Regions from separate parts of the Rhizobium sp. 42MFCr.1 genome, predicted to be linked through region 1. Evidence: predicted binding sites of a transcription regulator. Region 1 holds the regulator's gene; the other holds the start of a gene.
The links. The regulator LexA, encoded in region 1, represses DNA repair genes until DNA is damaged. The targets are predictions, from matches to a motif close to TGTTCNNNNTGTGTTCNG.

Region 1 (15,988 bases):
CAGGCCCAAGCCCAGCGCGATGCGGCGCTGGCCGCCTCCAAGGCTGATGAGGATGCCGGCCGCGAACGCATCATCGTGAGCCTGAGCCGCGGCCTGGACCGTCTTTCCCGCGGCGACCTCACCGTCCAGCTCAACGAAGCGTTCGCGCCAGACTACGAGAGGCTACGCGAGCAGTTCAATTCGAGCGTTCGCACGCTTTCCGGCACAATGAGGGATATCGCGACGGCAACCACTACGGTCAGGACTGGCACTAGCGAAATCGCAACAAGCACGGATGATCTGGCCCGGCGAACGAAACATCAGGCCGCATCGCTGGAGCAGGCAGCCTCGGCGCTAGATCAGATCACGGTTACGGTCAAAAACTCGTCGGAACGCGCCCATGAAGCAAACGCGATGATGACGGTGACGAAGGAAAGCGCCAGCTATTCGGCAACTGTCGTGCACGAGGCCGTAGCTGCAATGGAGAAGATCGAAGCATCATCCGTGCAGATCGGCGAAATCATCAACGTCATCGACGAGATCGCCTTCCAGACCAACTTGCTCGCGCTCAATGCTGGTGTTGAGGCCGCTCGTGCCGGCGAGGCCGGAAAGGGTTTTGCCGTCGTGGCGCAAGAAGTGCGCGACCTCGCCGGCCGCTCTGCCAAGCTGGCGAAGGAAATCAAGCAGTTGGTCGAGACTTCGTCCAGTCAGGTGTCAACCGGCGTTGCCTTGGTGAACCGCACCGGCGAAGCCTTGAACAGTATCGATCAGCAGGTGCTGAAGGTGACGACGCTGATCGAGGCGATCGTGCGCTCTTCCTCTGAACAGACGACCGCGCTCGTCGAGGTCAATGCCGCCGTCAACACCATGGACAGCGTCACCCAACAAAACGCCGCGATGGCGGAGGAAACCAGCGCAGCCTGCCGCGAGCTTGGCAACGAGGCGCTACACCTCAATCACCTGCTCTCCCGCTTCGCTCTCGAAGGCACGGAGAGGACGGCAGGATCGGCATGTCCCACAAAGACGAGGTTGGCGCTCGCCGGTTGACGGCGTGCACGTCCATCCATTTATCCCGCCTTGGCAATCGCATCGAAGGCCAGCAGCTTTTCGAGAAGCCGCGGCATATCCCGCAGATAGACCATGTTGGGACCATCCGAAGGCGCATTGTCAGGATCCTCGTGAGTTTCCACGAATACGCCAGCGACGCCGACAGCGACCGCCGCACGCGCGAGCGTCTCCACGAACTCGCGCTGCCCTCCGCTCGAACCGCCCTGCCCGCCCGGCTGCTGGACCGAATGCGTGGCGTCGAAGACCACGGGGGCGCCCATCGCCGCCATGACAGGCAGCGATCGCATGTCGGAGACCAGCGTATTGTAGCCGAAGGAAGCACCGCGTTCGCAAAGCAAGATGTTCGGATTTCCGCTCGAATTCAGCTTGTTGAGAACGTTCTTCATGTCCCAGGGCGCGAGGAACTGCCCCTTCTTGACGTTGATGACGCGGCCGGTCTTGGCGGCGGCAACGAGCAGGTCGGTCTGACGGCTGAGGAAAGCTGGGATCTGCAGGATGTCGACGACGGTGGACACCTCGGCACACTGCTCTTCGGTATGAATGTCGGTCAGGACAGGAAAGCCGTATTCCCTCTTGAGATCGGCGAACACTTCAAGCGCCGTTTCGAGGCCGATACCGCGCTGCGCTGACAGCGACGTCCGGTTCGCCTTGTCAAAGGAGGACTTGTAGACGAGGCCGAGACCAAGCTTGTCGCAGAGTTCCTTCAGCACACCGGCGACCATGAAGGCATGCTCGCGGCTCTCCATCTGACAAGGCCCGGCAATCAGCGACAGCTTGCCGGAATTCGAAAAGGTGACGCGGCCGGCGCCTTCGCCGACCACGACTTCGGAATTTGTCTGGCTCATCGTTTCTCCTCGAAGGCGAAGAGAGCGCCCTGTCCGGGCGCGGCCTTCACCAGAATTCGATTGTTCTTGCGCGTATAGGTCATCCCGTTAGCAGCCAATTGCGCTTCTGTCACGGCGAGATCGCCTACTTTGAAAACGATGGCAACACCACGCAGACCGCGATCGTCGGAAGGCGCAGGGATGTCGAAGTAGGCGTCCAGTCCATCCGGGGAGAGAACACTCACTCTGGCATTCGGAGTTGTCACACTCACACCGAAGGCCTCATTGGTCGTTCCCAAGCTGTGGGCGGCGGCGCGCAGGAATGGTCCAAACGCCTTGGGGTCGGGTGCCCCAAGCACGATCTCTGCGATCCCAACCACCCCATTTGCATGCACTTGCAGGGCTTTCCGGTCGGCTGGCAGCGGGTTGACACGTTGGCATGTGAAGAAAAAGAAATCTGGAGCGCGCAGGTCAACTGCAAAGGCGAGCTTAAATGCAGCCGTCACCTCCGAGCCATCGGGCATCTTCATCGGCCGCTCGAACTGCAGCATCTCGCCGCCATTGATCTTTTCGGACAGAAACCGGGCATGGTCGCGATCGGCATCCGCCGTCGCAAAGACCACGGCAGACAGCCCATCGTCTCCACATCGGAATCGAAAGGCACGGTCCCGCGCGGTGAAGACATTGCCTTTCTGCGCCGAAGCTTCATGCAGTTCGGCATTGGCGACCCCGAGAGGCTCCAGATAAGTTTCGTCGGCGAAGAATATGCAGGCATTCTCGGTCCCAAACGGGTGCCGGGCGTCGGGCGCGACGGTGAATCCCAGCTTTCCGAGACGCTCGCGCGAGAGCCTGATATTTGGAACCGGCAGCACGATGTGGTCCAGCGGATGCGCTTCGCTCATGGCAACTTCTCCGGAATTTGCGAAGATGTGCGCCGGGCAACAGGACAATGCAACCCCCTTCTACGCTTTCGGTCAAATGAGACGCAAAAACTCAGCAAGTTGCAGGCAAGTTTTACGAAAATTTAGGTACTTGCGGAACACATATGGAACATATAGTGTCTGTTCTGTCTTTGTTTCACGACTCTGGGGTTCAACTTCGATGCTGACGCGCAAGCAACAGGAGCTTCTTCTCTTCATTCACGAGCGAATGAAGGAGTCCGGTGTCCCCCCTTCTTTTGATGAAATGAAGGATGCCTTGGACCTCGCGTCGAAGTCAGGCATCCACCGGCTGATTACCGCGCTGGAGGAACGGGGCTTCATTCGCCGACTGCCGAATCGAGCCCGCGCTCTGGAAGTCATCAAACTGCCCGAGGCATATAACCCGAGCCTGCAGCCCCGCCGCGGTTTTTCGCCGAGCGTTATCGAAGGCAGCCTCGGCAAACCACAGCCAGTTGTGGCGCCGAAGCCAGCGCCGCAGGCTGACAACGGCGGTCCTGCCTCTGTACCGGTCATGGGACGGATTGCTGCCGGCGTACCGATTTCGGCAATTCAGAACAATACCCATGACATCACGGTTCCGGCGGACATGCTTGGCCCAGGCGAGCACTATGCGCTTGAGGTCAAGGGCGACTCGATGATCGAGGCCGGCATCTTTGATGGCGACACGGTAATCATCCGCAACGGCAGCACCGCCAATGCCGGCGACATCGTTGTTGCGCTTGTCGATGATGAGGAAGCGACGCTCAAGCGCTTCCGCCGGAAAGGCGCCTCCATCGCACTTGAGGCGGCAAACCCGGCTTACGAGACGCGCATTTTCGGGCCTGACCGTGTCAAGGTCCAGGGCAAGCTTGTCGGCCTCATTCGCCGCTATCATTGAAGGCAAGCGGCTCGCCGTCAAAGGTGCCGCTTCGCTAATTATACGCCCGATGGCGGATCCAAGGGCGGTCGAGCCTCGTATAGGCCGTCGTGACGACGGGGCTACCTTGATCGTCGATCCTTACCTCAGCGGCACCAAAGCGACGCAAGTTTTCGCCGGTGAACAAAAGTGCGCCCGACCGGCACCGCGTCGTGCGGAGGCGAGCGGGTGTCACGACGATATCGGCCGTATCGCAGGCAGCGCCGAAGTAAGCGGGATTTTCGACGATCGTCACGACGTAGCCGCTATCGTGCGTGGCTGTGCACCAGACGCCTTTCAGGCATACAAATCGGTTCTCAGCGCTCGTCGCAGCCTGACGTAACGCATCGCGGGCATTGCGCAATTCCACGGCAGATAACCTTTCCGATCTGCCTTGAATGTCCCGCCGCCTGATAGCGTTGACACCCTCCAACAATTGCGGTGGTTGATCTCGCTCCGCGGCGAGCGCCATTCGCCATTGGTCGAAAATGAAGTCAGGCGGATGCGGCCGGTTCGGTGCAAGGACTTGTCCTCTCACAATCGCGACGAGATTGCCGTCTTCGGCAATGACCATGTCGGGCGGCGGTTCGCTCGGCGCAACCACAACAAGCACTGTTGCCAGCGCCGCAATGCCAGCGCCGAGGTAGCGGATCTTGGAGCGCAGAAGGGCAAGTAAGAGGAACCCTGCTACCGCCACAGGAAAATACCAACCCGGCAATCTGCCGATATCGATATTGCCGCCCAGGTCGAGACCATCTGGGCAATGGCGATCACGATGTCGAGCCCGAAACCGGCAATTTTCCATGGAATGACGTCGAGGCCCAAAGGTGTCAGCAGCATAGCGAGCATGCCCATCGGCATCACCACGAAAGAGACCACCGGCATGGCCATGAGATTTGCCGGCAGACCATAAGCGTTGAGCCGGTGGAAGTGCTCGACGGCGAAAAGCGCGGTCGAGAAGCCGCCGATCATCGCGGTCAGCAGGATGCCACCAAAGAAGCATATGATGAAAACGACGGGCGTTACTGCGGCGACCTGCAGCAAGGGATGTTCGTGCGGCGGCCTTCTTGACCAGATCGCGTAAACCGGCGACGAGGGCAAGCGTCGCCGCAAACGACATCCGGAGCTCGGCCGGGGCACTTCCAAGCACGAACCAGAGGATCGCGCCCGCCCCAGCGAAGACGGACGAAACCAGGAAGAACCGCCCATGCTCTATCTCCGTTGCCACGGCGAGACGAAGCCACACGGTACAACGATCCGACGCAGTCCTTATCCGTGTCGGCCACGGCACGAAGGATTGCGTCCGGAAAGTTAGCGGAGGTTCCGCAGGAACTCGTGGCACGAGAAAAGAAGGCTGTGGCGCGCGCCCAAACGCGTCCGCGCCGGGTGTGGCTTCCCTCACCTCCAATGGCCTCAACCCCGGCATGCATTGCGCCCAAAAACAGCCGCCCGTACAACCAGAATGAAAGCTAACGGGCTTCCAAGCAAGAATAATCGATTGAAATCTGAAGGAAAATCGGAAGCCGGAAAAGCTAAGGATAATCATCAGCTTCTGCTATGCGCAGGGGTCATCGCAGAAGTGCCCAAAAGTTGATACTGCGATGCACAAAATGGCGTCACGGTAACTTGGCATTAGGCGCGCGATCATATAGCAATCATCGACGACGCTTAACCCTATGGCGCTTTTATGGCGCCAACCGCCAGTTTGGAGGATCATAATGACGGAACAAAGCGCAACACTGAAAATCGGTGACAAATCAGTCGATCTCGCCGTCAAGAGCGGCACCATCGGTCCTGACGTCATCGATATCGGCGCCCTGTACAAGAACACGGCTTCCTTCACGTACGATCCTGGTTTCACCTCGACCGCGTCCTGTGAATCGAAAATCACCTATATCGACGGTGACGCCGGCGTACTGCTGCATCGCGGCTATCCGATCGAGCAGCTCGCCGAGCACGGGGACTTCCTCGAAGTCTGCTACCTGCTTCTCTACGGAGAACTGCCGACCGCAGCCCAGAAGAAGGACTTCGACTATCGCGTGACGCATCACACGATGGTGCATGAGCAGATGAGCCGGTTCTTCACGGGCTTCCGCCGCGATGCACATCCGATGGCTGTCATGTGCGGTTGCGTCGGCGCGCTGTCGGCGTTCTACCACGACTCCACCGACATCACCGATCCGCATCAGCGCATGGTCGCAAGCCTGCGTATGATCGCCAAGATGCCAACGCTGGCCGCCATGGCCTACAAGTATCACATCGGCCAGCCCTTCGTTTACCCGAAGAACGATCTCGACTACGCGTCGAACTTCCTGCGCATGTGCTTTGCAGTTCCTTGCGAGGAATATGTGGTCAATCCGGTTCTGGCCCGCGCCATGGACCGCATCTTCATCCTGCACGCCGACCACGAGCAGAACGCGTCGACCTCGACCGTCCGCCTCGCCGGCTCGTCGGGTGCAAACCCGTTTGCCTGCATCGCAGCCGGCATTGCATGCCTCTGGGGCCCGGCACACGGCGGCGCCAACGAAGCAGCGCTGAACATGCTGACTGAGATCGGCACTGTTGACCGCATTCCGGAATACATCGCCCGCGCCAAGGACAAGAACGATCCGTTCCGCCTGATGGGCTTCGGTCACCGCGTCTACAAGAACTACGATCCGCGCGCCAAGATCATGCAGAAGACGACGCATGAGGTTCTCGGCGAACTCGGCGTCAAGGACGATCCGTTGCTCGAAGTTGCGATGGAACTCGAGCGCATCGCCCTAACCGATGAATACTTCATCGAGAAGAAGCTCTATCCGAACATCGACTTCTACTCCGGCATCACGCTGAAAGCCCTGGGCTTCCCCACGACTATGTTCACCGTGCTGTTTGCCCTGGCCCGTACGGTCGGCTGGATTGCCCAGTGGAACGAGATGATCGAAGATCCGGAGCAGCGTATCGGTCGCCCGCGCCAGCTTTATGTCGGCGAACCGGAGCGCGACTACGTGCCGGTTTCCAAGCGCTAATCGGCGATCACAGACAGCAAAAAGCCCGGTCAGAAATGACCGGGCTTTTTCTTTTGGAGAACGTCGAGAACAATCTCTGCCGCATGTTCTCCCGGCGGCTTCTCGGTCTGCATTCTCTGCCAGAGAACGTCGAAGCCCTGCATCATTGCCTGCCGTGGCAGGCTATCCGCTGAAAGCTTCTCCATCCAGCGAGCGAAGCTGCCGCCTCGGACCACGTCGTTGATATACTCGGGCACAACAGCGTAATCGGCGATCAAGTTCGGAAGCGCAGCACTCCACGTTTTGATCTTGCTGGTCATGAGCCTGATGATCCAGTCCGTCTTGTACGCCGAAACACAGGGAACGCCCGTCAAAGCCAGCTCAAGCACGACAGTGCCGGAGGCAGCCATGGCGGCATCGGCCTCCGTGAACGCTCGCCACTTCGCCTCGGCTCCCGTCACGATCTCCGGCTTGGCCGTCCAATCCTTGACGAGCTCACGGATCATGGCTTCGCGGCGTGGCATCGTCGGCAAAATAATACGCATCTCGCCGTTGCGCGCTACCAACTCGCTAATGGCATCGCCAAAGTGTGGCAGCAGCTTGGCGATCTCCGACGAGCGCGAACCCGGCAGAAGCATGACTGTCTTGCGGTCGGCCTGGTTTCGCGGCTTCGTCTGCGCGCGCTGGCGTCGTGCATCCAACAGGTTGGGATCGGCTGTCAAGCGGTGGCCGACATAAGTTGTCGGCGGCCCGCCCAGCTTGCGCATCACGTCCGGTTCGAATGGCAACACAGCGAGCACATGGTCGACATAGGCGAGCATGCGCTGCGCCCGGTATTCCTTCCACGCCCATACGCTGGGGCAAACGTAGTTGACGACAGGCAAGCTGGGCAGCACCGTGCGAACACGCTTTGCGACCCTGTGCGTGAAGTCAGGACTGTCGACGATAATAAGCACATCAGGCTTTGCGGCGATGATGGCCGACGCCGTCTCACCGATACGCCGAACGAGCCGCGGCAGCTTCGAAAGCACCTGGGTGATGCCCATGACCTGAAGGTCGGCGAAATCGAAAAGCGAGCGCAGACCCTGCGCCTCCAGCCCCTCGCCGCCAACGCCGATGAGTTCCACGTCGCCAGGAAACTTTCGTTTCAGAGCGGCGATCAGGTCGGCACCCAGGAGGTCGCCCGAAACCTCTCCAACAACAATGGCAACTCTCAGTGAAGCTTCGCTCACGCCAGCCCCCAGGATGGCAATCCCCTATCCAGTCCGCATACAAAGATACCGGCTCCATCGGCAGCCTTGATGACGGCGTCGCGCTCCAGGATGAGCGAGCGGCCCGCCTCCACAGCCACTCCGGCAAGTCCTGCTCTCTGCAGGTTCTCGATCGTCGAAATGCCGATCGATGGCAGGTCCGCGCGGATATCCTGCTGCGGTTTGCACAGTTTCACCAGCACGCCGCTGCGGCGCTGAGAAATTCGCCCCGCCGACCGCAGCTCGGCGACACGCTCCAGCATGCTGTCCGTGCCTTCCACGCCTTCGAGCGCGACAATGCGACCGCCGACCGACACCGACCCTTGACCGACGTCCAGCCTGCCGAGCGCATCCGCTGCTTCTGCGGCTCGCGCGATGTCCTTCGCATTATCGAGGCTTGGTCGCACAGCGCCCAGCGGACCGACCGATGCCAGCAGATCCGGTGCGATCTCGTGCGCGCCGACGACCCGGCGCCCATTCTCTTCGATCAGCGTGATGACCATCCGCAACACGGTATCGTCGCCACCAGCGAGCAGCGTCCGGATTGTCGACGGTAATTTCACGAGGGTCCTCAGCGTCGGCCGCACTTCGCGCCATTCCGGACGCCGGCGTACACCACCAGACATCACGACGCGGTCGATGCCGTTGCCTTCGAATATCCGACTGAGAGCGGCAAAATCTCCGACCCCGATAACCGCATGGTCAAAGCCTTCCCAAGAGCGATCGGCCTCGTCCTTCAGAGCGATAATAAAGGGATTTTCACCTGCTTGCCGCGCCGCGGTGGCGACATAGGACGGCAGAAGCCCGCTACCTGCGATGATGGCCAAGCGGCCTTTTGCCATGTCACCCGCGAGAGCCAAGCATCACCCTTTCTGTCCCCTGGTCGGAGAGGAAAGAGCGCGATCGCTATCGGCTGCGATGAAGTCGAGGATCTGAAGGACCTGCTCGCAATCGGCGTGTTCATCCCGGATCGCGGCGGCGTTGGCACGGATCGAACCGGCGCCTTCGAAAATCGCCTTGTAGGCGCGCCGCACGGCATGAATCGTCGCCCGGTCAACACCGGCGCGGGTCATGCCAACGACGTTCAGTCCACTCAGAAGGCCCGGATTGCCGTTCAGCATGCCATAGGGAATGACGTCATAGCTGACCGCAGAGAGACCGCCGACGAACGCCTGGCGACCGACACGTGTGAATTGGTGCACGGCACAGCCACCACCAAGAATGACACGGTCCTCAATCGTCACATGGCCGGCGAGCATCACGTTGTTGGACATGATGACGTTGTTTCCTACCCGGCAGTCATGGGCGATATGCGAATTCGCCAGGAAAAGGTTGTTGTCGCCAACAATCGTCTGGCCACCAAAATCGGCAGTACCCGTGTTCACCGTGACGCCCTCGCGGAACGTGCAGTTGTCGCCGACCGTCAAGGTCGTTTCTTCGCCGCCGTGATGGACGCTCTGCGGATCGCCGCCGATCACGGCCATCGGGAAAACGCGGCACCCCTTACCAAGCGTCGTCCTGCCGGATACGACCGAATGCGCCAGCAACTCCACGTTATCACCCAGCACGACCTTCGGCCCGACATGGCAGAAAGGGCCGATCTTCACGTTCTCGCCAATCACGGCGCCATCTTCGACGACCGCCATGGCGTGAATGCTGGCGCTGGCTGCTATCGTGCTCATGCCTGATCCTTGCGAACGATCATCGCCCCGATGTCGGCTTCGGCGACGAGCGCTCCATCAACCTTAGCATCGCAATGGAACTTCCAGATATTACCGCGCTGTTTCTGTTTCTTCACGTGGTATTCGACGCGATCGCCGGGAACGACCGGCTTGCGGAAACGCGCGTTATCGATCGTCATGAAGTAGACGAGATTGCCGGTTTCGCCCTGCTTCTTGGCGCAGATCGCGCCGGCCGTCTGCGCCATCCCCTCGATGAGCAGAACTCCCGGCATAATTGGCGATTCCGGAAAGTGACCGGTGAAATGCGGTTCGTTTGCAGTCACGTTCTTGATACCGACCGCGGATTCGTCGCCATCGATCTCGATAATCCGGTCTACGAGCAAGAACGGATACCGGTGTGGCAGCAGCTTCATGATCTCGATGATATCTGCCGAAGAGAGCGAAGTCTTTGCTTCCTCAGTCATTCTTTTCTCCCGTTTTCTTGCCGCCGGTTGATCGCGCCAAAATCGCGGCCGTCTCCCGTAGAAAATCGTTGATGGGGCGGGCCGGCACACCGCCGTAGCGCTCACCAGCGGGGATGTCTCCGATCACGCCGCTCTTTGCAGCGATCTGCACCCCGTCGCCAATCTTGATATGTCCGTTCAGTCCTGCCTGACCGCCGATCTGCACGCCGTCGCCAAGCACCGTACTGCCGGCAATGCCGACCTGCGAAACGATGGCACAGTGACGCCCGATGCGGACGTTGTGGCCGATCTGGACCTGATTGTCGATCTTCGTGCCCTCGCCGACGACCGTATCATCCATCGTACCACGATCAATCGTTGTATTCGCGCCAATCTCGACATGATCCTGGATGATCACCCGGCCGATCTGAACGATCTTGATCATCCCGCGTGGACCCGGAGCGTAGCCGAAACCATCCTGGCCGATCCGTGCACCATTGTGAATGATGACGCTGTTGCCAATGAGGGCGCAGAGCACGCTTGCGCCAGCCGCGATCGTGCAATTGCGGCCGATCTTGACGTTGGGCCCAATGATAGCGCCGGCGCCAATATGTGTACCCTCGCCGATTTCAGCGTGCGCACCGACCACCGCCATCGGCTCGATCGAAACCTTCCCTTCGAGACGGGCCGTAGGATCAACAACCGCGCGATCCGAAATACCAGGGGCTTCGGAAAAAAGGGCTTCTGGGCGCAGCGCCTTCGGGTAGAGGAAACCTCCCGCCATCGCAAAGGCCGCATGGGCATTCTTCGAAATCAGAACAGGCAGATGATCCGGCACCAGCGAGCGCAGCCCCGCGCTGCAAAGCACTGCAGACGCTTCGCACGTCGCAAGCTCGTCCTTGCTCCGCTTCGAGATGATGTAACAGAGATCGCCCGCCTTCGCCCGACTTACGGGGGAAACGGAACGGATCACGACATCTGCATTTTTGGGGTCAGCAAGCTCTGCCCCAAGATACTGCGCCAACTCCGAGAGTTTCACGCCATCATGGGGCAGAAAAAAGCTATTTTGCTCCATCGGCAAATCTCCAGAACGGAATTCGGTTTTACGGTTCCGGACTGCCGATATCAGAATTGGTTGTTTATGCCAAACTTGAAGTGCTGCGTCTTGTCAAAGTCTTCCTTGGCGACCGGAATAGCGTAGTCGACGCGCAGCGTACCGAATGGCGACGCCCACATAAGACCAACGCCGACGGACGCACGGAGTGACGCATCTTCGCCGTTCACAGTATCACCGAGCGGGTCGACATCATTGCCGAACAGCGTGCCAGCGTCGGCGAACAAGGCGCCACGCAGGCCAAAGTCGCGCGGAACCAACGGGAGCGGGAACGTCGCTTCAGCCGAGACCGTGAAATAGGTCGTACCGCCGAGCGGATCGTCGTTCGCCCCGGCAATGCGCGGGCCGATGCCCTTGTTTTCGAAGCCTCTGATATCGCCGTTGGTCAGCGTGAACTGGTCAAAGACGTTCAGGCTCTTGTCAAAGCCTACAACATAACCCGCCGAACCCGTAACCGAGCCGATAATGTCAGCATCATCGGCCAGCAGATGGAAATACCGCGCCTTGCCGTAGATCTTATAGAACTGCGAGTCACCGCCGATACCAGCAATTTCCTGCGTAACGCTTGCGTAGATGCCTTCGCGCGGCAGCGTCATGTCGTCAAGCGTGTTGTAGGTCAGCGTCTGCGAAACAGACGACTTTACCCATGGGCTATTCTCAACAAGGTTCTGATACGGCGCAGACAGATCGCTCAGCGAACCCGAGGGATCGTACTTCATCTGCTTGTAGTTGTAGCGGAACGTCGTCGCCAGATCTTCCGTGATCGGCGCCGTGGCACGAAGAACACCGCTGTTTTCTTCGTAGTCGTAGTTATCGTTGCTCGACGTCTCGCTGTGATTGAGGTCGAAACCGACAGCCAAACGGTAACCGAGGAAGTAAGGCTCAGTGAAGTTCAAGCCATAGGTACGAGAACCTTCCTGACCACCACCAGCGCTGATCTTGATATACTGACCGCGACCCAGGAAGTTCTTTTCCTCGACCGAAGCTTCAAGCAGCAGGCCGTCGCCGCCGGCCGCATAGCCCGCGCCGATACCGAACGAACCCGTCGACTGGTCCTGCACATCAACCACAACGACAACGCGGTCCGGAGAGCTGCCCGGCTGCGTCGAGATGTTGACCGACGAGAAGTAGCCGAGAGCTTCGAGACGGCGCTTTGCCCTCGTGATCATCTGCTGATTGAAGGCGTCGCCTTCGCTCATGTCGAACTCGCGACGAATGACAAAGTCGCGCGTGCGGCTGTTGCCGCGGATTTCGATACGCTCGACATAGGCGCGCTCGCCCTGGTCAACGAGGTATTCGACGCCGATCGTGTTGTTCGCCAGGTCACGATTGCCGCGCGGCGTTACGCGCGCAAAAGGATATCCAGCGGAGGCGACCTGGTCAGAGATCGCTTCCATCGACTTCTGGACTTCCTTGGCGCTGTAGACCTGGCCCTCGCGAGTGCGGACGAGCCCCTGCAACTGCGTGGCATCAACTCCGGGAACCGTCGATTGCACGGTTACGGCGCCGAAATTGTAGCGCGGACCTTCTTCGATATTGAAGGTCAACGTGTACTTGTTGGTCGCCTCGTCGAAGGTCGCGTCCGACGAGATGATACGGAAGTCGGCAAAGCCGCGATTGTAATAGAACTGACGCAGCGCCTCTTCGTCAGCGCGAAGCTTGTCTTCGCTGTAGACGTCCTTGCGTGTCAGGAACGACAGGAAGTTGGAGCGCTTCGTGTTGATGACCGAAGCGAGACGGCCGGAGCTATAGGCATTGTTGCCAACGAAATTGATGGCGCCGATCTTGGTGCGATCACCTTCGTCAATGACGAAAGCCAGATTGACGCGACCTTCGCCGAGCGGCACGACCTGCGTGGTCACCTGGACCTCGCTGCGACCGGTTGCCGCATACGCGTCCTTGATCGACTGAATGTCCGCCTGGATCTGCGCGTCGTTAAAAGGTCCGGCCGCGTGCGTCTTCACGATCGCAGCAAGCTTGTCGTCCTTGATCTTCCGGTTGCCGTTGAAGACGACCTGGTTGATGAGCTGCGCTTCCTGGACCGTCACGACCAGCGTGCCGCCGGAAACGGAAATCTTGACGTCGGAGAAATAGCCCGTGTCGTAAAGCTGCTTCACAGAGTCATCGATGTCGGTGTTGGAAAAGCTTTGGCCAGGCTGGATTGTGAGGTTCGAGCGAACGGCCTCAGCGCCGACACGGCTGGCGCCGCGCACATCGATGCGCTGAATCACTGCAGCTTCTGCCGTCGTAGCGGAGACGAAAACCGCTGCACCTGCTCCCGAAGCAACAATACCTGCAGACAGCGCAACCGCCGATACTGCGTTCAAAAATCTTGAACCAGCCTTCATTTCACCCATTACCTTTTTTCTCGTCCCCGGCCCCAGGCGTCCCCCGATTCCGGTCACGTGTGTCGTTTTACCCGCTTTTGTCTTACAAGCAAGGGAGCAAGTTAATTTCTGTTTACTTCATTTCAAAGCGTGACGCATTCGCCACTACAGCTTTGAAACATCGTAAATAAATGGTAATTTCCCTCGTCGAGCAATCAACCAATCAAAGCACTTATATCGTTCCAGGTGGCAAAAACCATCAAGCTCAAAACCATCGCCAAGCCAATGCGAAACGCAATGTCCTGCGCAGACGAACCCAACGGTTTTCCCCTCACCGCTTCAATCGCATAGAACATCAAATGTCCGCCATCAAGTACCGGAACCGGCATCAAATTCAGTAATCCGATGGAAACAGACAAGACAGCGGCAAGCTGAAGCAAAGCTGCAACGCCCAACGTCGCCATCTGACCGGAAGCCTGAGCCACGCGGATCGGTCCGCCAAGCTGGTCTGGCTTCATATAGCCGGAGATCAGGTTGCCAATATACTTGAAGGTGCCAGTTACGATGTGCCAGGTCTGAATCGCGCCTTCCTTGACCGCCTCCAGCGGCGAGTAGGTCTGTACCCGGAAGTGGCCGACCTCCTGGTTGGTGACGATGCCGATCAGGCCGATTTCGATCTTGTTGCCGAACTGGTCGGTCATATCGGTTCGCGCCGGCACCATCGGCACATCCAGCTTCTGGCCGTTGCGCTCGATCGTTACGACAATTTGCTGCTCGGGCCGAATGCTGACGTAGCGCCGGACGTCGTCAAAAGTCTCGACCCTCGCGCCATCGATGGCGATCAGAAGGTCGCCAGGCACGACGCCCGCTTCGGCTGCAACGCTGCCCGGCTTGACTTCGGCAACCACAGGATCAGCAACCGATCGACCGTAGATCGAGAAGAGAACCGCAAAAATCGCAATCGCCAGGATGAAATTCGCTATCGGGCCGGCAGCAACCGTTGCGGCACGCTTCCACAGCTTCGCACCGGCGAAGGACCGCGCACGATCCTCTTCCGACATTGACGCGAGCTTGTCGTCATCGGGCTTGCTCGATACATCCTCGTCGCCGAAGAAGCGGACATAGCCGCCCAGCGGTATCAGTGAGAGCTTCCAGCGCGTTCCATGCTTGTCGGTGAAGCCGAGCAATTCCGGACCAAAGCCGATCGAGAACGCCAATATGCGGATGCCGCTCCATCGCCCCACCAGATAGTGGCCCATTTCATGCACGAAAACGAGCAATGACAGCACGAGGACAAAGGGCACGATATAGCCCGTCAGGAATGCCAATATACCGGTCAAGCCAAGCATCTGATTTTTCCGCCAGCCTTTGCAGACATTATACGCCGAACAGGGCTGCACCGAGCGACGCTATTTCGCCGCCCTTTATCAGCGAAAAAAGCCCAGCTAGCAAGAACGCCGCAAAGCAGGCGAAAATGAGCCCGTCGACACGGTCCATGACGCCGCCATGCCCTGGAATCAGGTGGCTCGAATCCTTGACGCCGAAGCGACGCTTGATGAAGGATTCGAAGAGATCGCCGCTCTGACTGCATACCGATAGGATGAACGCAACCGGAGCCGCGAGCACGAGGCTCTGCGGAAAGGCAAAATAGGCAACCAGGCTACCGGCGATCACAGCGGAAACGGCGCCGCCAATAGCGCCGGACCATGTCTTTCCGGGAGATATCTTCGGCGCCAGCTTCGGGCCACCGATGGCGCGCCCGACGAAATAAGCAAGAATGTCGGTCGACCACACGACTGCGAATACAAAGAGCATCGCGAAAAGGCCGACGCTATCGGAGCCGCGGATGCTCGAAAGGGCAATTCCCGTAAGACCGGCGTACACGATCCCCGTGGGAAACCAGCGCGATACGCCGGACACAAGCACGAAGCCGACAGCAATCAGGAAGAACAGCACCAGTAGCAGCAGGGAATATCCAAGCGTCCCCGCAACGACGGCCACCGCGATTGCCGCCTGCCCTATCCAACCGATCGCATTGGCGACCGGCTGTTCCGTGGCAAGCTTCGTAATGGTCGACCATTCATAGTAGATCAGCAGTCCGATCGCTGCCGACAGCAGGCTGAAGGCAACGCCGCCGTACCAAGTGGCGAGCAGAACGATAACGGCAAGGATTACGCCCGAAATAATGCGCAGCTTCAGCTCCTGCTGCATCAGGTGCCCACTGCCGCAGCCGTCTGTGCCACCAGTCCGCCAAAGCGACGGTCGCGCGACGCGAAGGTTTCCAACGCCGAGTAGAAGATCTCCCGGCTGAAATCGGGCCAATACTCGGGCACGAAAATGAACTCGGAGTAGGCCGCCTGCCAGAGCAGGAAGTTGGAAAGGCGTTCTTCACCACTTGTGCGGATGATCAGGTCCGGATCCGGGATCCCGGCCGTGTCGAGCCGCGCATCGATCAGCGCCGGAGAAATATCCTGCGCC
Region 2 (15,988 bases), on a different contig from region 1:
CTTTTGCCGCTGCGTCTGCAATCATGCTGGCGATACCGGGGCCGACGATCCTTCTCGTTGTTTCCTATGCGCTGGGCCATGGGCGCAAGACGGCGCTCGCGACGGTAACCGGCGTCGCGCTCGGCGACTTTACCGCGATGACTGCATCCCTTTTCGGACTGGGGGCCGTGCTTGCGGCCTCCGCGACCCTATTTACGGTGCTGAAATGGATCGGCGGCGCGTACCTGATCTGGCTCGGGATCAAGCTTTGGCGCGCACCCGTGATGTCCGAACCGATGGCGGACAATGACAACCTGCCCGAAAAGAAATCGATCAGGGTTTTCCTGCACGCCTATGTCGTCACGGCGCTCAATCCGAAGAGCATCGTGTTCTTCGTCGCCTTCGTTCCGCAGTTCCTGAATCCCGCTTTGCCGTTCTTCGGCCAGATGCTCATCATGGAAGCCACGTTCCTGGTCCTCGCAACCATCAATGCCTCGACCTATGCACTGGCAGCAAACGCGGCTCGCGGGCTTATTCGCAAGGCAAGCATCCAGCGTGCGGTTAACCGCACCGGCGGCACTCTGCTCATTGCCGCAGGCGCCGTAACAGCCGGTTATAGGCGGATAGCCGCGTAAATATTTCCAGCGGGTTGCAGCAACGCAACGAATACGTTAATTGCGGATTCCAGGCTTAAGGTTTTTGGTAACTTCTAACGCTGCCGGGGCGGCGCGTTCACGAAAGTGAGAGTATGGTAGCGATCGGTTTTTCCGGCCTGAAACGCAGTCTCATCGTTTCGACGATGCTCTGCGGCGTCGTTGCCGGATGCACGAGCGTCGAATACACGTCGGTGGAAGAACTGACCGCAATCCAGACCGTTGTTCCGACACCAAAGCCCGGCGAAGACGCCACGCTTGCAGCCGTGCCGGCCGGCGACGGAGCGGCCCAGACGGCGATGATCACCACCGCCGACCAGGCGACAACGGCCCTCGCGGCACCCGCCATGCCGGCAACCGATCCTTCTCAGTTGAGCGGTCAGGCCGGGGCGACGACGGCAACGGGTTACGCGCAGATTCCGCTCACGCCTGAAATGACAGCGATTCAGTCCGTTGTACCGATCCCGCGCCCGGGCACCCCTTCCCCGTCGACTCAACTCGCCTTTGCCGCAACACCTCAGGCTGGAAGCAGCGCGATTGCAGCTCTTTCCGCTATCGATACGACGCCGCACCCGATGATGGATTACGGTTTCGACACCTCAGGTCCCTCGGATCCACCGGCCGCACCGCCGATGTTCAGCGACAGCGACGACGATGGCGCGCCGACGGTTGAGAAAAGCGCAATCACCAAGATCATCGACAAATATTCGAAGCTCTACCAGGTGCCCGCCTCGCTGCTTCACCGCGTCGTGCATCGCGAGAGCCGCTACAATTCCAAGGCCTATAACAAGCGCGGCTATTTCGGCCTGATGCAGATCAAGTACAACACGGCCAAGTCCATGGGCTACGAAGGTGAGCCCGCTGGCCTCTTTGATGCCGAAACGAACATCAAATACGCCGCCAAGTATCTTCGCGGCGCTTGGCTCGTCTCTGACAGCAGCGAAGACGATGCTGTCCGCCTCTATGCCCGTGGCTATTACTACGAAGCCAAGCGCAAGGGCATGGACGACGTCGCCCAGGGCAACTACTGATCACTGCCGGGCAGCGCGGCTAGGATCTCTTTGACCAGCATCTGCGGCTTGTAGCGAAGCCAGCTTGGCGTCAATCCGAGCCTGACGACGACAAGCTTCGCGGACGGCACGATCGCAATGCTCTGCCCATCGTGCCCCTCCATCCAGAACGTATCTTCGGGAAGACCGGCAACGGCGCTGGTGTCACCGCCCGGCGCGGCGAGCCAGGCCTGCGCCTGGGTATATTTGCCGCCCGAGGCCACGGTCGGCGTCCTCATCGCTGCCATGAACCGTTCCGGCAACAGCCTCTGGCCGTTCCAGACGCCGTCCTGAAGAAGGAACTGGCCGAAACGCGCCCAATCCCGCGCTGTGGCGTAAAGATAGGAACTGCCGGCGAAGGTGCCCCGTGCGTCGACCTCCAAGACAGCACTCGACATGCCGATCGGGTCGAACAGCGCCGTCTTGGGATAGGCAAGCGCCGCCTGCATGTTGCCAATCCTGTTCATCCATATCTTTGAGATCAGCACCGACGAACCGCTTGAATAGCTGAAACGCTGGCCCGGGCTTGCCTCCAATGGCAGACTTGCTGGCAGCGCCGTCATATCCGCATCGAGATAGAGCATCCGTGTGACATCGGCGACCGTGCCGTAGCTCTCGTTGAACACCAGGCCGCTCTCCATGCCGAGCAGATCACTCAGCTTGATCGCCGAATGGTCGCCCCCCTTCCACTGCGGCAGAAGGCCAGCCTCATCGAACGCGATTTTGTTGTCGAGCATCAGCCGCCCGACGATGGCTGCATTCACGGTCTTCGTCATCGACCAGCCTGTGAGCGGCATCATCGGACCGAATCCATCACTATAGCGCTCCGCGATGATGCGGCCGTTGCGAACCACGACAACCGCGCGCATTGCAGGACCGATCAGCTCGGCATCTGAAAGCAGTGCATCGACACGGCTGTCATTGGCCTTCGCGACGGCATTTCCCTCCGGCCATGGGGCCTCATTTTGCGGCTCCGGAGTCACCGGAACCTCGGGCACGGCGCGCGCCGCGGCCTCGAAGTCACCATCCGGCACGCTGCTGCAGCCGAGTGCGCCGCGATAGATCGCATGGCCCGGCGCGAAGAGCCCGAGGATACGAGCGGTAACCCGCTTGTCCTGCCTGTCGACAGTGACGCGTACCAGTCGTAGCAACGGATTTCCCGGCGCCTGAACGTCCTCGTAAAGCACCTGTTCGGGGTCACGCCCTGCCAGGAATACGTTCGAGCAAACGATCTTGGCTGCGTAACCATCACCGACTCGCAGCAATTCAGGTGGCCGCGCATAAAGCCAAGCCGCGCTCATAGCGACGATCGCGACCAGCAAAAGAGCGAGTGGCCTCACGACACGCAGCACAAATCGCATATGCGATCCTCCTTGCCCACAAGAGAAGCAGGAAAGCCGGCAGCGCGAAAGCCCCCAATGCCCGGATGTTTTTCCATTTCCACCGACGGAAGCACGCGCCCACAGCTTGCGTCATCAAACTGTAGTGACGGCGCGCTAAACGCCCTGAACGCTAAAAGGGTGAAAGACTCATATGACGGAATTTGCACCGGATGCCGGCTTCCGCAAGAACCGGAAACTCAAGGCAGCTCTTCTCCGCCACAATGCCTTCTCCAAGGCAGGCTTTTCGGAACGGCTCTTTGGGTTGCTGTTTTCCGGCCTGGTCTATCCGCAAATCTGGGAAGATCCCGACCTCGACATGCTGGCGATGGAGCTTCAGCCTCACCACCGCATCGTGACGATCGGCTCCGGCGGCTGCAACATGCTTGCCTATCTTTCCAGGAGCCCGGCGTCGATTGATGTGGTCGATCTCAATCCGCATCATATTGCCCTCAATCGCCTGAAGCTTGCCGCGTTCAGCCACCTTCCCGCACACGCCGATCTCGTTCGCTTCCTCGCCACACCGCGCGAGTTGTCGAACAGCCACGCCTTCGACCAATTCCTCGCTGCAAATCTTGACGACGCGACCCGCAACTACTGGAACGCCCGCAAGTTCGGCCGTCGGCGGGTCACGGTTTTCGACCGCAACATCTACGAAACAGGTCTCCTCGGTCGGTTCATTGGAGCAGCACACCTTCTGGCCCGCCTGCATGGCGTCGACCTGACGGAAATGACCAAGACGCGCTCCCTGCGCGAGCAGCGCCAGTTCTTCGACGAGAAGATCGCACCACTCTTCGACAAGCCGGTCGTACGCTGGATCACCGGCCGCAAGAGCTCGTTGTTCGGCCTCGGTATCCCGCCACAGCAATACGACGAACTGGCAAGCCTCGCCGCCGAGCAGTCAATCGCGCCGGTCCTACGGCACCGACTTGAGAAGCTGGCCTGTCACTTCCCCATGCAGGAAAACTATTTTGCCTGGCAGGCTTTCGCTCGCCGCTACGCGCCGAAGGGCGAAGGCACACTCCCAACCTATCTCGAGCCCGCGAACTACGAGGCGATCCGTGGCAATGTGGATCGCGTCACCGTTCATCATGCAAGCTTCACGGAACTGCTCGCCGGCGAGCCGGCCGGATCGCGCGATCGCTACGTCCTCCTGGATGCACAGGACTGGATGACGGACCAGCAACTCAACGACCTATGGGCAGAGATCAGCCGCACGGCGCGCGAAGGTGCCCGGGCGATCTTCCGTACGGCGGCCGAAAAGAGCATCATCGAAGGCCGTCTGTCGCCTGCAATCCGCGATCAGTGGACGTACATGGAAAAGCGCTCCGCCGAACTCACGGCGCTTGATCGCTCGGCAATCTATGGCGGCTTCCATATCTACGGGAAGAATGCGTGAGCGGGGTCGGCACGAATCCCGTCACCAAGGACGACGGCCACGCCGCCCTGATGGACGGCATGTACCGTTATCAGCGCCACATCTATGACCTGACGCGCAAGTACTACCTTCTCGGCCGTGATGAGACGATCCGCAATCTGAATGTGCCGGAAGACGGCACCCTGCTGGAGGTCGGTTGCGGAACCGGCCGCAACCTGGCGCTCGCCCATAAATATTACCCGCGGGCTCGGCTGTTCGGCCTGGACATCTCGCACGAGATGCTGATCTCCGCGCGCAAAACATTCGAGACCAAAGCAACGCTTCCGGATTTCCGCGTCGCGGACGCGACCGCCTTCACGCCGCGCGAGTTCGGCGTCAGCGGCTTCGACCGCATTCTCATTTCCTACGCCCTTTCGATGATCCCCGATTGGGAACGCGCCGTCGACTCGGCCGTGGCCGCCCTCGCCCCCGGCGGCGAGCTGCACATCGTCGATTTCGGCCAGCAGGAGCGCCTTCCGGGCTGGTTTGCACGCTTTCTCAAGGCGTGGCTGCGAAAATTTCACGTGTCGCCGCGTGCCGATTTGCGGCAGGTTCTCGCGTCGCAAGCCTCTGAAAATCAAGCGCGACTGACCTTCGAGACCATTAGTGGCGGCTATGCCTGGCGGGCCGTCATTGTGACCAAACCTTGACATTTCGCTTGAAACTAACCGTTTTTTTACGTTGATATGGAAAATAGAGGGGACATTCCTCTGCTGGACGCGTCTTTAACGGGGTCGAGCTGTGGGGCAAAAAATCCATTCGTTTCGCGACGGAACATCTATGCGCCGGCTTCTGTTTTGCGTTTTGCCGTTGGCTGTCATGCTCGCCGGATGCACGTCATCGGGCTATGATTTTCTCGAAACAGCGTCCGTGAAGCCAAAGACGCGCTTCAAGGACACCGATCCCCAGGACTTCGGATCAAAGCATCCTGAGCAGCAGCCGATCCACGGTATCGACGTGTCGAAGTGGCAGGGCAATATCGACTGGCAGACGGTCAAGGGTTCCGGCGTTGCTTTCGCCTTCATCAAGGCGACCGAAGGCAAGGACCGCATCGATCCGCGCTTCAACGAATACTGGCAGCGCGCCCGCGCCGTCGGCATTCCGCACGCTCCCTATCATTTCTACTATTTCTGCTCGACGCCCGATGAGCAGGCTGACTGGTTTATCCGTAACGTGCCCAAGGAATCCATGCGCCTGCCGCCGGTCCTCGACGCCGAATGGAATGCGGAATCGAAGACATGCCGCTATCGCCCCGATCCGGCGACGGTCCGCGCCCAGCTTCAGCGCTTCATGGATCGCCTCGAGGCCCATTACGGCAAGCGGCCGATCATCTATACCTCGGTAGACTTCCACCGCGACAATCTCGTCGGCTACTTCCAGAATTACCACTTCTGGGTCCGCTCCACCGCCAAGCATCCCGAAGTCACCTATGCCGACCGCCGTTGGGCCTTCTGGCAATACACGTCGACGGGCGTCATCCCCGGTATCAAGGGTCCAACGGACATCAATGTCTTTGCCGGATCGACCCAGAATTGGCACAACTGGGTAGCGGCTGTATCAAAGGACACAAATTCTTAGTAACGTCGCCTCGTCTTTCTTGCTTCCGTCACAATCATTTGGGAAATCGACGGAAATTCCATTTTATGACGAGGATCGAAACTATGTACGTCTCGCCCGCAAGCCGCACGGCACTTGCACTCCTTTTCGCTGCCGGTCTGGCGACCGGCGCAGCCGCGCAGACGCCGGCACCGAGTGCCCCGGCTTCGCAGACACCGGCGGTAGCATGTGACGGCGACCTCAGCGAATTCTTGGCCGGCGTAAAGGCCGACGCCATCGCAGCGGGCGCATCGGCCGAAGCTGCTGACAAGGCTCTGGAAGGCGCACAGATCGACCAGAAGGTCTTGAGCCGCGACCGCGCTCAGGGCGTGTTCAAGCAGACTTTCCTGGAATTCTCGCAACGCACTGTCAGCCAGGGCCGGCTCGACATTGGCCGCCAGAAGATGAAGCAATACGCAGATGTCTTCGCCCGTGCTGAGCAGGAATTTGGTGTACCCGCAGGGGTTATCACCGCCTTCTGGGCGATGGAAACCGACTTCGGCGCCGTACAGGGCGACTTCAACACCCGCAACGCCCTCGTGACCCTGGCTCACGACTGCCGCCGTCCGGAGCTTTTCCGTCCGCAGCTGATCGCCCTCATCGAAATGGTTCAGCATGGCGACCTCGACCCGGCAACCAACACCGGTGCCTGGGCCGGCGAGATCGGCCAGGTCCAGATGCTGCCTCGTGACATAGTCGCCTATGGCATGGACGGCGACGGCGATGGTCACGTCCGCCTCAAGCAGAGCGGCCCCGACGCCATTCTGACTGCGGCCAAGTTCATCCAGCATCTCGGCTTCCAGAAGGGCCAGCCGTGGATCCAGGAAGTCACGCTTCCCGAGAACCTCCCCTGGGAGAAATCCGGTATCGGTGGCCCACTGACGGCCGGTGAGTGGTTCGCCCTTGGCGTCAAGCCGCGCGATGGCAACACGAGCTTCGGCAACCTGCATGGCGACCTGATACTGCCGCAGGGTCGCCTTGGCCCGACCTTCATTGCCTATCCGAATTTCCAGATCTATCTCGAATGGAACAAGTCGTTCATCTACACGACCTCGGCCGCCTATTTCGCGACACGCCTTGCCGGCGCTGAGACCTATCTCAAGGGCACGCCCGAACAGGGACTTTCCAACGACCAGATGAAGGAACTGCAGACCAAGCTCGGAACGCTCGGTCACGACGTCGGCAAGGTCGACGGCATCCTTGGTTCAGGCACGCGCGTCGCCATCCAGAAGGAGCAGCAGCGTCTCGGTATTCCCGCCGATGGCTGGGCAACGCCGACGCTCCTCAACTCGCTCTGATCACGTTTCCTCAAGCGAGCACTTTAAGGCCGGGTTTCGCACCCGGCCTTTTCATTTTCGGGGATTGTTCCATGGTTTCAGGCGCTTCAGGCAAAGCCTTCATCTTGCCGCAAGTGTGAAGGCTGGATCGCCGACCTTAACGGCCGGTTAAAATCTGTGAATATTTTTCCACGGAGATTTATCTTGCGATTTCAACAAATTAAAGAAAGCATCACGGCCGCAATGTGACATTTTCGCCGCAGCGCAATATAAAATCCGCTTTCCAAGCGACACAATCACGACATATTATCGCAACTGTTAACGCGAGGAGACAGACATGGGACTTACACAATCCTTGAATGTCCTTTTGGTCAGCGCGGCGTTTGCATTTGTATTGACAATGCTTTTCATCTGAACGCCGAGGCAAGCGAACAGTACCGAGACTCCTGAGTAGCGAAACAGTTCAATGAATCAGAAAAGCGCATCCCACGAGGAGATGCGCTTTTCTTTTTGTCGTCACTGACGGAGCAGCCTACGCGGCAGCGCCAGCCTTGCTGGCGCCTTCCCGTGTGAAGCCGAGATTGGTCAGCACGGCCGAAACGAGCGGCGCCCGGTTCATCGTGTAAAGGTGGAAATCGGTGAGCCCGCGGCGAGCCAGATCCTCGATCTGTTCGGCGGCAACCTCAGCGGCAACCTTGGCTCTTTCTTCCGGCTTGTCGTCGTAGCCTGCAAAGCGTTCATCGAGAAATGCAGGGATGACCGTGCCGCAGGCACCGGCGAAGCGCTTCAGCTGCGTCAGGTTCTGGATCGGCATGATGCCCGGCACAACCGGGATCTTGATGCCCGCAACCCGCACCTTTTCCAGGTAGCGCTCGAAATTGTCGTTATCGAAGAAGAACTGCGTCAGCGCGCGGGTCGCGCCGTTATCCGCCTTCTGCTTCAGCATCTCGATGTCGGCGGTGGTATCGCGGCTTTCCGGATGCTTTTCCGGGTAGGCCGACACCGAAATCTCGAAATCGCCGATCTCACGCAGACCGGCAACCAATGCCGCCGCATTCGCATAGCCGCCGGGATGCGGCTGATAGGGCGCGCCAACGCCGCCCGGAGCATCGCCACGCAGCGCCACGAAATGCTTCACGCCAACCTTGCGGAAGCTGTCGATGACGCTATGCGTTTCGTCCTTCGTCGCGCCGACGCAGGTGAGATGCGACGCCGTGGCGAGCGGGGTTTCGGAAAGGAACCGTGAGACAGTCGCCAGTGTAGGCGCCTTGGTGGTGCCACCGGCGCCATAGGTCACCGATACGAAGTCGGGATTCCAGTCCTGCAGATCGGTGACCGTATTCCACAGCTGACCTTCCATCTCTTCCGACTTAGGCGGAAAGAACTCGAAGGAAATGCCGATTTTGCGGCGCGCGTCGCTGTTCAAAGCCATATGATTATCTCCCGGCAAGTATGGGTTCGGCGCCTTCGCTCGCTGCGGAGGCCATAAGGCGCCGGGGGTCGCGCGCAAGCCAGACAGTGACGGTGAGCCCCTGCCCGCTTTCATGACCCGGATGAAGATCGACGACCTGCTCGACATCCAGCCCAGCCTTGCGCAGCCAGTCGGACATCGACTGATGCGAAAAGCCGAGGCGAACATGCGCATGCTCGTCGCGAAGATACTCCAGCCCATGCGGGGCAAGATCGATGATGACCAACCGCCCGCCTGGCCGCAGCATGCGCGCTGCCTCGCCGATCGCGATCTCGGGCTGGTCGAAGAAATGCAGTACCTGGTGGATCGTCACCACGTCGAAATCCTGCGCCTCGAACGGCAGGTTCAGGATATCGGCGTGTCGGACGGATGCCTTGGTAATCCCTGACTTGTCGAGGTTGGCGCGCGCCACGCTCAGCATGTCGCGGCTGGCGTCGACGCCGATCGCCCGGCGATAGAGGCCAGATAGAAGCTCGAGGATGCGACCCGTTCCGGTGCCGAGGTCGAGAAGCGAGTCTATGGGCTGGCTGCCGAGCAGCCGAATGACCGCGGCATCGACCTCTTCGTCAGCGGCATGCAGACGGCGAAGTTCGTCCCACTCGGCGGCATTGCGGCTGAAATAGGCCTGTGCCCGCTCGGCCCGCTGGCGCTTGACCGCCGCCAACCGTTCGCTGTCACGCAGGATCACAGCATCGTTCTCGGAGGCATGAGCCAGCAGGCTACGCACGAACGTGGCCGCCTTGCCATCCTGCCGAAGCCGGAAATAGGCCCAAGCGCCCTCCTGGTAACGGTCGATGAGGTCCGCTTCGCCAAGCAGCTTGAGGTGGCGAGAGATGCGTGGTTGGGATTGGCCAAGGATTTCTGTAAGATCGGTGACCGTCAGGTCCCCTGCTGCAAGGAGCGCCAGCAGGCGAAGACGCGTCGGCTCGCCGGCCGCCCTGAGGACGTCCACCAATGCATCCAATCCAAGTCTGATAGGCTCACCCATACTCGATCCAATCAACATATAAAGATATCTTTATGTGAAACGATTGGGCGTGGCAAGCCGCAATTCCCTCCGTTCACGAAATTAGCTGCTCGGATCACGACATCGACGCGCGCAAAAAAGCCCCGGCGAACCGGGGCTTCCAGGTCTCCAACGCGATATTGGGTGATCAGCGCGTCAGGCGCTTGTAAGTCACCCGATGCGGATTGATCGAATCGACACCGAGACGGCGCATCTTGTCCTTTTCGTAGTCTTCGAAATTGCCTTCGAACCACTCGACATGGCTGTCGCCTTCAAAGGCGAGGATGTGCGTCGCCAGACGGTCGAGGAACATGCGATCGTGGCTGATGATGACGGCGCAACCGGCGAAGTTTTCGAGCGCATCCTCGAGTGCTGCCAACGTTTCCGTATCGAGGTCGTTGGTCGGTTCGTCGAGCAGGATGACGTTGCCGCCGGCCTTCAGCATCTTGGCAAGGTGAACGCGGTTGCGCTGACCGCCGGAAAGCGTGCCGACCTTCTGCTGCTGGTCGCCGCCCTTGAAGTTGAAGGCGCCGCAATAGGCACGGCTGTTCACTTCATGCTTGCCGAGCTTGATGATGTCGTTGCCGCCGGAGATTTCCTCCCAGACCGTCTTGTTGCCGTCGAGTGCGTCGCGGCTCTGGTCGACATAGCCGAGATCAACGGTCTCGCCGATACGGATCTCGCCGCTATCGGGCTTTTCCTGATCCGTGATCATACGGAACAGCGTCGTCTTGCCGGCGCCGTTCGGACCGATGACGCCGACGATACCGCCGGGCGGCAGCTTGAAGGTGAGGTTCTCGATGAGCACGGTATCGCCGTAGCCCTTGGTGAGGTTCTCGGCTTCGATGACCACCTGGCCAAGGCGCTCGCCGACCGGGATGACGATCTGCGCATCGCCGGGGCGACGGGCCTCTGCCGCCGCGACCAACTCGTCATAGGCACGGATACGCGCCTTGGACTTTGCCTGGCGGGCCTTCGGGCTGGCGGCCATCCATTCCTGCTCGCGGCTGATCGCCTTCTGGCGGGAGGCCTCTTCGCGGCCCTCCTGCTGCATGCGCTTGGCCTTCGATTGAAGATAGGCGGAGTAGTTGCCCTCGTAGGGGATACCGCGACCACGGTCGAGTTCGAGGATCCAGCCCGTGACGTTGTCGAGGAAGTAGCGATCGTGGGTGATCATCAGGACCGAGCCGGGGTATTGGCGCAAATGTTTTTCAAGCCAGGCAATCGTCTCGGCGTCGAGGTGGTTGGTTGGTTCGTCGAGCAGCAGCAGGTCGGGCTGCGCCAACAACAGGCGGCAGAGCGCCACGCGGCGCTTTTCGCCGCCGGAGAGCTTCTCGACCGAAGAGTCGCCTGGCGGGCAGCGCAGCGCGTCCATGGCCATTTCGACCTGGCTTTCAAGGTCCCAGAGATTCTGGCTGTCAATGACGTCCTGGAGCTTGGCGCCCTCTTCCGCGGTCTCGTCGGAATAGTTCATCATCAACTCGTTGTAGCGATCGAGGATCGCCTTCTTCGGCGCAACGCCTTCCATGACGTTCTCAAGGACCGTCTTCGACGCATCGAGTTGCGGCTCCTGCGCGAGGTAGCCAAGGGTAGCGCCTTCGGCGAGCCACGCCTCGCCGGTATATTCCTTGTCGAGGCCTGCCATGATGCGCAGAACGGTCGACTTACCAGCACCGTTCGGGCCGAGGATACCGATCTTGGCATCCGGATAGAAAGAAAGGTGGATATTTTCCAACACCTTCTTGTTGCCGTACGCCTTGTTGAGGCCGGCCATATGGTAGATGAACTGACGTGCCATAGATAATTCGCTCCGCGCGGGAATTTGAGTTTTGCCGCTATTTAGGCGAATTGGGGCCAAGGAGCAACGCGCGGCGGCCAAAAACCAGAGGCTTTTGCAGCATTCATAGCCGAACTCGGCACGCTCCTCTACCGTAGCGTCGCATGATCAAGGCGCAGCTAGTCGCGGCGCGTGGACGGACGAAGGCTCGTTTTCGATGAGAGGCAGTCTCAGAACCCTGCAGCGTCCACGACGCCCTCATTGCAGCCGAACGACGTCCGCCCTGCCCCCTGGATAAGGTCACGAAGGCTTGCTTGCTCGTTCGATGTCGCGCCCTCCGACAGCCCGATAGTAAGTTCGCTGATAACGCGGCCTCCGCTGGCCCGTCGGCAGCTCATCTTGACGCGATCGCCGGCACCGGGGCCGAAGCTCTTGTCGAAAGCCGCCTTGATCGCCTCCGCCGTCAGTGGCTTGCCGATATTGGTCGCGAACAGATCGCGGACTGCCGAGGCGTTCAGCTCGTTGATCAACCGAACCGACGCGCTGAAATAGTCGTCGGCGCTCATCTTCGTGCAGGTGCCGTGCTTGGTCCACTCATGCCGCTCCAGGCCGGATTGCGTACCGGGCATCGCCTTATCGAGGGCTGTCTTGGTCTCCGCCGAAAGCTCTACCTCAGGCAGCCTCCCCCACTCGCCGTCCTTGTCGGCGCTCCGCAGGGTACCAGAGACGTCGCAATAGTCCTTCCGCATCGGCCAGAGCCCGTGCAGCGAAAAATTGGTCGCGTCAAACCTCTCCCTGGTCTGGCTGCGGCATTCCGGCTTGCGCTGGTTGGTTTCACAGAACGCGGGTTGCCAGCTGGCCGCCAGAATGAAGCGCGTCCTTCCGCCGCCGTCCTGGGCTCCCGCAACGCCAGCGGCCGCAATTCCTATCAAGACTACAGCCATGCGCAGAAATGGATTGCTCATTCTCACCCCCACAAAGAACAATTCATGAACAGGAAATCACGCCGCGTTTGTTTTCACAACCCTCAATCCGTAGGGTACGAAAAATCCCTTGGCATAAATATCTGGGCGTGTTGCTTTTCACGGCCGATCTGGTCTTCTCCCGGCAACGGGAGGATATGATGTTCGCAGAAACGCAACGCCTTGAAACGGCGGACGCTTCACTCGCCTTTCATCATGAGCCGGCGCAATCCGAGGCACGCGGAATTCTCCTTGTGTCTCATGGGCTGGCCGAGCATTCCAGACGTTACTCCCGTTTTGCGGCAGCGATGGCAGCCCGCGGCTACCATGTGTTCGCCTTCGATCACCGTGGGCACGGCGAAACGACTGGCCCGGATGCGCCAATCGGGCGTTTTTCCCGCCGCAACGGCATGCGACAGGTTATCGACGATGTCGGCTCTGTCCGCGAGCTTGCCGTAAAGCAATATCCCGGCCTCCCCGTCATCCTCTTCGGGCACTCGATGGGCGGGCTCATCGCGCTCAACGCGGCGATCACCTATCCGGAGAAATATGACGCCATTGCCGTCTGGAATTCGAATTTCAACCCGGGCCTATCGGGACGGGCCGCCCAGGCGGTCCTGTTGGCAGAACGAGCCCTTAAGGGCTCCGATGTTCCAAGCGGCATCCTACCGAAGCTCACCTTCGGCACCTGGGGGAAGTCCATTGCCAACCGTCGAACCGAGTTCGACTGGCTAAGCCGCGATCCTGTTGAGGTCGACAAATACATTGCTGACCCTCTGTGTGGCTTCGATGCTTCCGTGTCGCTCTGGCTCGATATTTTCGAGATGACGTTTCGCGCACCACAAGAGGCGCAACTGGACCGGCTGCCGAAGCACACGCCGATCCACCTTGTCGGTGGCGGACAGGATCCGGCAACAGATAACGGAAAAGCGGTGATCTGGCTGTCAAAGCATTTGAAAGCTCACGGCTTCTCCCGTATCAGGACACAGATATATCAGGACATGCGCCACGAAACGCTGAATGAAATTGGAGCGGACGCGGCCATCGCCGCATTCGCCGACTGGTGCGACGAAGCGATCGCAAGATCCTGAACTGAAGGGTTTCGCGATGAGCAATGGCATTTCGTCCCGTTCTGCCTCCGCTTCGGAGGTTTCGACCGGCATTCTCCTGATGTTCCTGTCGGTGCTGGTGTCCCCGATCATCGACATCTTTTCCAAGCTCGCGATCGCTACGATTCCTGCAGCGGAAATCACCGCCGCCCGCTTTGTGGTGCAGGCTCTCTGCATGTTACCGATCGTTGTCTGGCGAGGAAGCTGGAAGACCTTCTCCTGGCGAGCCAATATCTTTCACGCCATCCGAGGCGCCATCATTACCATTTCCATGGTCTCCTTTGTTACGACGCTGAAGTTCATGCCGGTTGCTGACGCCATCGCGATTTTCTTCGTCGAGCCGATCATATTGACGATCCTGAGCAGTATCTTCCTCAAGGAGACGATCGGCTGGCGCCGCTACATTGCCTGCGGCGTCGGCTTCTTCGGCGCGATGCTGATTATCCAGCCGAGCTTTCAAGAGGTCGGCTACGTCGCGCTTCTGCCCGTCGTCAGCGCTTTCTGCATCGCCATCTTCGCCTTGATGACCCGCGTGCTTTCGCACCGAGAAGATCCGTGGGCGATGCAGCTTCAGATGGGCATCTGGGGTCTGCTGTTCTGCGCGATCCTGCTTGCCTTTGGCAGCGGCACAGGTTCCGACATCTTCGACGCGGTGATGCCGGATGGCCGGGGCTACTTCTATCTGGTCGGCGTCGGTGTCACGGCGGCCATTGCCGGCATCTTCGGCGTCTATGCCTATCGTGCAGCACCTGCCTCCATTTTGGCACCACTGCAGTATTTCGAGATCGTGTCGGCGACCTTTTTCGCCTGGCTCGTATTCGATGACTTTCCGGATGCGCTCAAGTGGGTCGGTATCCTGATCATTATCGCATCGGGCTTGTACATCATCTGGCGCGAGCGCCGCTTTGCATCGAAGCCCGTATCCGATACACCTCAATCGGCCCTGGCGCCCTGATCTGATCGTGGGAGGAACATGACAGACAATCAGCTCCAAAAACCGCCGCTATCAGGCATACGCGTCATCGAGCTTGCGCGAGTGCTTGCCGGGCCATGGGCGGGCCAGATGCTGGCCGATCTCGGTGCCGACGTGATTAAGGTCGAAAACCCCGATGGAGGCGACGACACGCGGCATTGGGGGCCCCCCTTTGTCGAAGGTGCCGACGGCGAAAACCTCTCTGCGGCCTATTACCACGCTGCCAACCGCGGCAAGCGTTCGATCACCGCCGACCTGAAGCGCGAAGAGGATCAGGCCCTCGTCCGCCGCCTTATCGCCACGGCCGACGTCGTCATCGAGAACTTCAAGCTCGGCGGCCTTGTGAAATACGGTCTCGATTATGAGAGCCTGAAAAAGATCAATCCGAAGCTTGTCTATTGCTCGATCACCGGCTTCGGCCAGAACGGTCCCTATGCCAGCCTGGCAGGTTACGACTATATCGTTCAGGGCATGTCCGGCTTCATGTCGATCACCGGCGAGCCGGACGGACAGCCGATGAAAGCGGGCGTCGCGATCGCCGACGTCTTTACCGGTATTTATGCCGTCGCAGCCATCGAGGCCGCCCTCATCCACGCGCAGAAGACCGGCGAAGGTCAGCTGGTCGATATGGCGCTACTCGACGTACAATCCGCCGTGCTCGCCAACCAAAACATGAATTATCTCGTTTCTGGCCGAGCCCCGACCCGGCTTGGGAACGCGCATCCGAATATCTCGCCCTATGAAGTCGTCCCCGCCGCCGATGGCTATCTGATCCTCGCAGTGGGCAATGACGGCCAGTTCCGCCGCCTCTGCGCGATCCTCGGCCTCCAGGGCATTGCCGACGATGCACGCTATTCCACGAACAAGGCGCGAGTCGCGAACCGCGACGAGGTACGCAAGCTGGTTTCCACCGAAACGCTGAAATGGCAGAAAGCCGACCTGTTGAAAGCCTGTGAGGCGGATGCGGTTCCGGCCGGTGCGATCAATACAATCGAAGAAATGTTTGAGGATCCGCAAATCCAGGCGCGTGGGTTGCGGGTAGATCTCGCCGACGCAAAGGGTACCGTCATTCCCGGTGTGAGGACGCCGGTCGTGCTGTCGCAAACGCCTTTGCGCTACGAGCGGCCGAGCCCGAGGCTGGGAGAGCATCAGGAGGAAGTTCTGGCGGAACTCGCCGAACTGGAGGGGAAAAGAGCATCATGAAGAAGACCGGCGGGGAACTGATCGTCGAGGCCCTGAAAGCAAATGGGGTGAAACGCCTCTCCTGCGTACCCGGCGAGAGTTTCCTTGCCGTCCTCGATGCGCTTTATGACAGCGACATCGACGTGGTGGTCTGCCGA

Region 2: the regulator LexA is predicted to act here: its motif matches at 12,583-12,600, upstream of C934_RS0119450 (ribonuclease T2 family protein).

The regions. Positions count from the first base shown of each region.
Region 1 is NZ_KB897844.1:47,637-63,624, forward strand. Features, by position in the region: gene C934_RS0122285 (methyl-accepting chemotaxis protein) at 1-1,026, shown strand, start outside; gene kdsA (3-deoxy-8-phosphooctulonate synthase) at 1,047-1,892, opposite strand; gene C934_RS0122295 (VOC family protein) at 1,889-2,773, opposite strand; gene lexA (transcriptional repressor LexA) at 2,973-3,689, shown strand; gene C934_RS33285 (hypothetical protein) at 3,724-4,404, opposite strand; gene C934_RS33290 (ComEC/Rec2 family competence protein) at 4,395-4,751, opposite strand; gene gltA (citrate synthase) at 5,426-6,715, shown strand; gene lpxB (lipid-A-disaccharide synthase) at 6,745-7,926, opposite strand; gene C934_RS0122325 (LpxI family protein) at 7,923-8,804, opposite strand; gene lpxA (acyl-ACP--UDP-N-acetylglucosamine O-acyltransferase) at 8,808-9,626, opposite strand; gene fabZ (3-hydroxyacyl-ACP dehydratase FabZ) at 9,623-10,090, opposite strand; gene lpxD (UDP-3-O-(3-hydroxymyristoyl)glucosamine N-acyltransferase) at 10,083-11,144, opposite strand; gene bamA (outer membrane protein assembly factor BamA) at 11,195-13,531, opposite strand; gene rseP (RIP metalloprotease RseP) at 13,726-14,859, opposite strand; gene C934_RS0122355 (phosphatidate cytidylyltransferase) at 14,888-15,721, opposite strand; gene C934_RS0122360 (isoprenyl transferase) at 15,721-15,988, opposite strand, start outside.
Region 2 is NZ_KB897838.1:6,012-21,999, reverse strand. Features, by position in the region: gene C934_RS0119500 (LysE family translocator) at 1-614, shown strand, start outside; gene C934_RS0119495 (lytic transglycosylase domain-containing protein) at 728-1,663, shown strand; gene C934_RS0119490 (serine hydrolase domain-containing protein) at 1,657-3,042, opposite strand; gene C934_RS0119485 (DUF3419 family protein) at 3,215-4,459, shown strand; gene C934_RS0119480 (class I SAM-dependent methyltransferase) at 4,456-5,127, shown strand; gene C934_RS0119475 (glycoside hydrolase family 25 protein) at 5,258-6,055, shown strand; gene C934_RS0119470 (lytic murein transglycosylase) at 6,139-7,371, shown strand; gene metF (methylenetetrahydrofolate reductase [NAD(P)H]) at 7,883-8,782, opposite strand; gene C934_RS0119460 (ArsR/SmtB family transcription factor) at 8,787-9,809, opposite strand; gene ettA (energy-dependent translational throttle protein EttA) at 9,976-11,625, opposite strand; gene C934_RS0119450 (ribonuclease T2 family protein) at 11,835-12,569, opposite strand; gene C934_RS0119445 (alpha/beta hydrolase) at 12,728-13,657, shown strand; gene C934_RS0119440 (DMT family transporter) at 13,674-14,630, shown strand; gene C934_RS0119435 (CaiB/BaiF CoA transferase family protein) at 14,649-15,851, shown strand; gene C934_RS0119430 (thiamine pyrophosphate-binding protein) at 15,848-15,988, shown strand, end outside.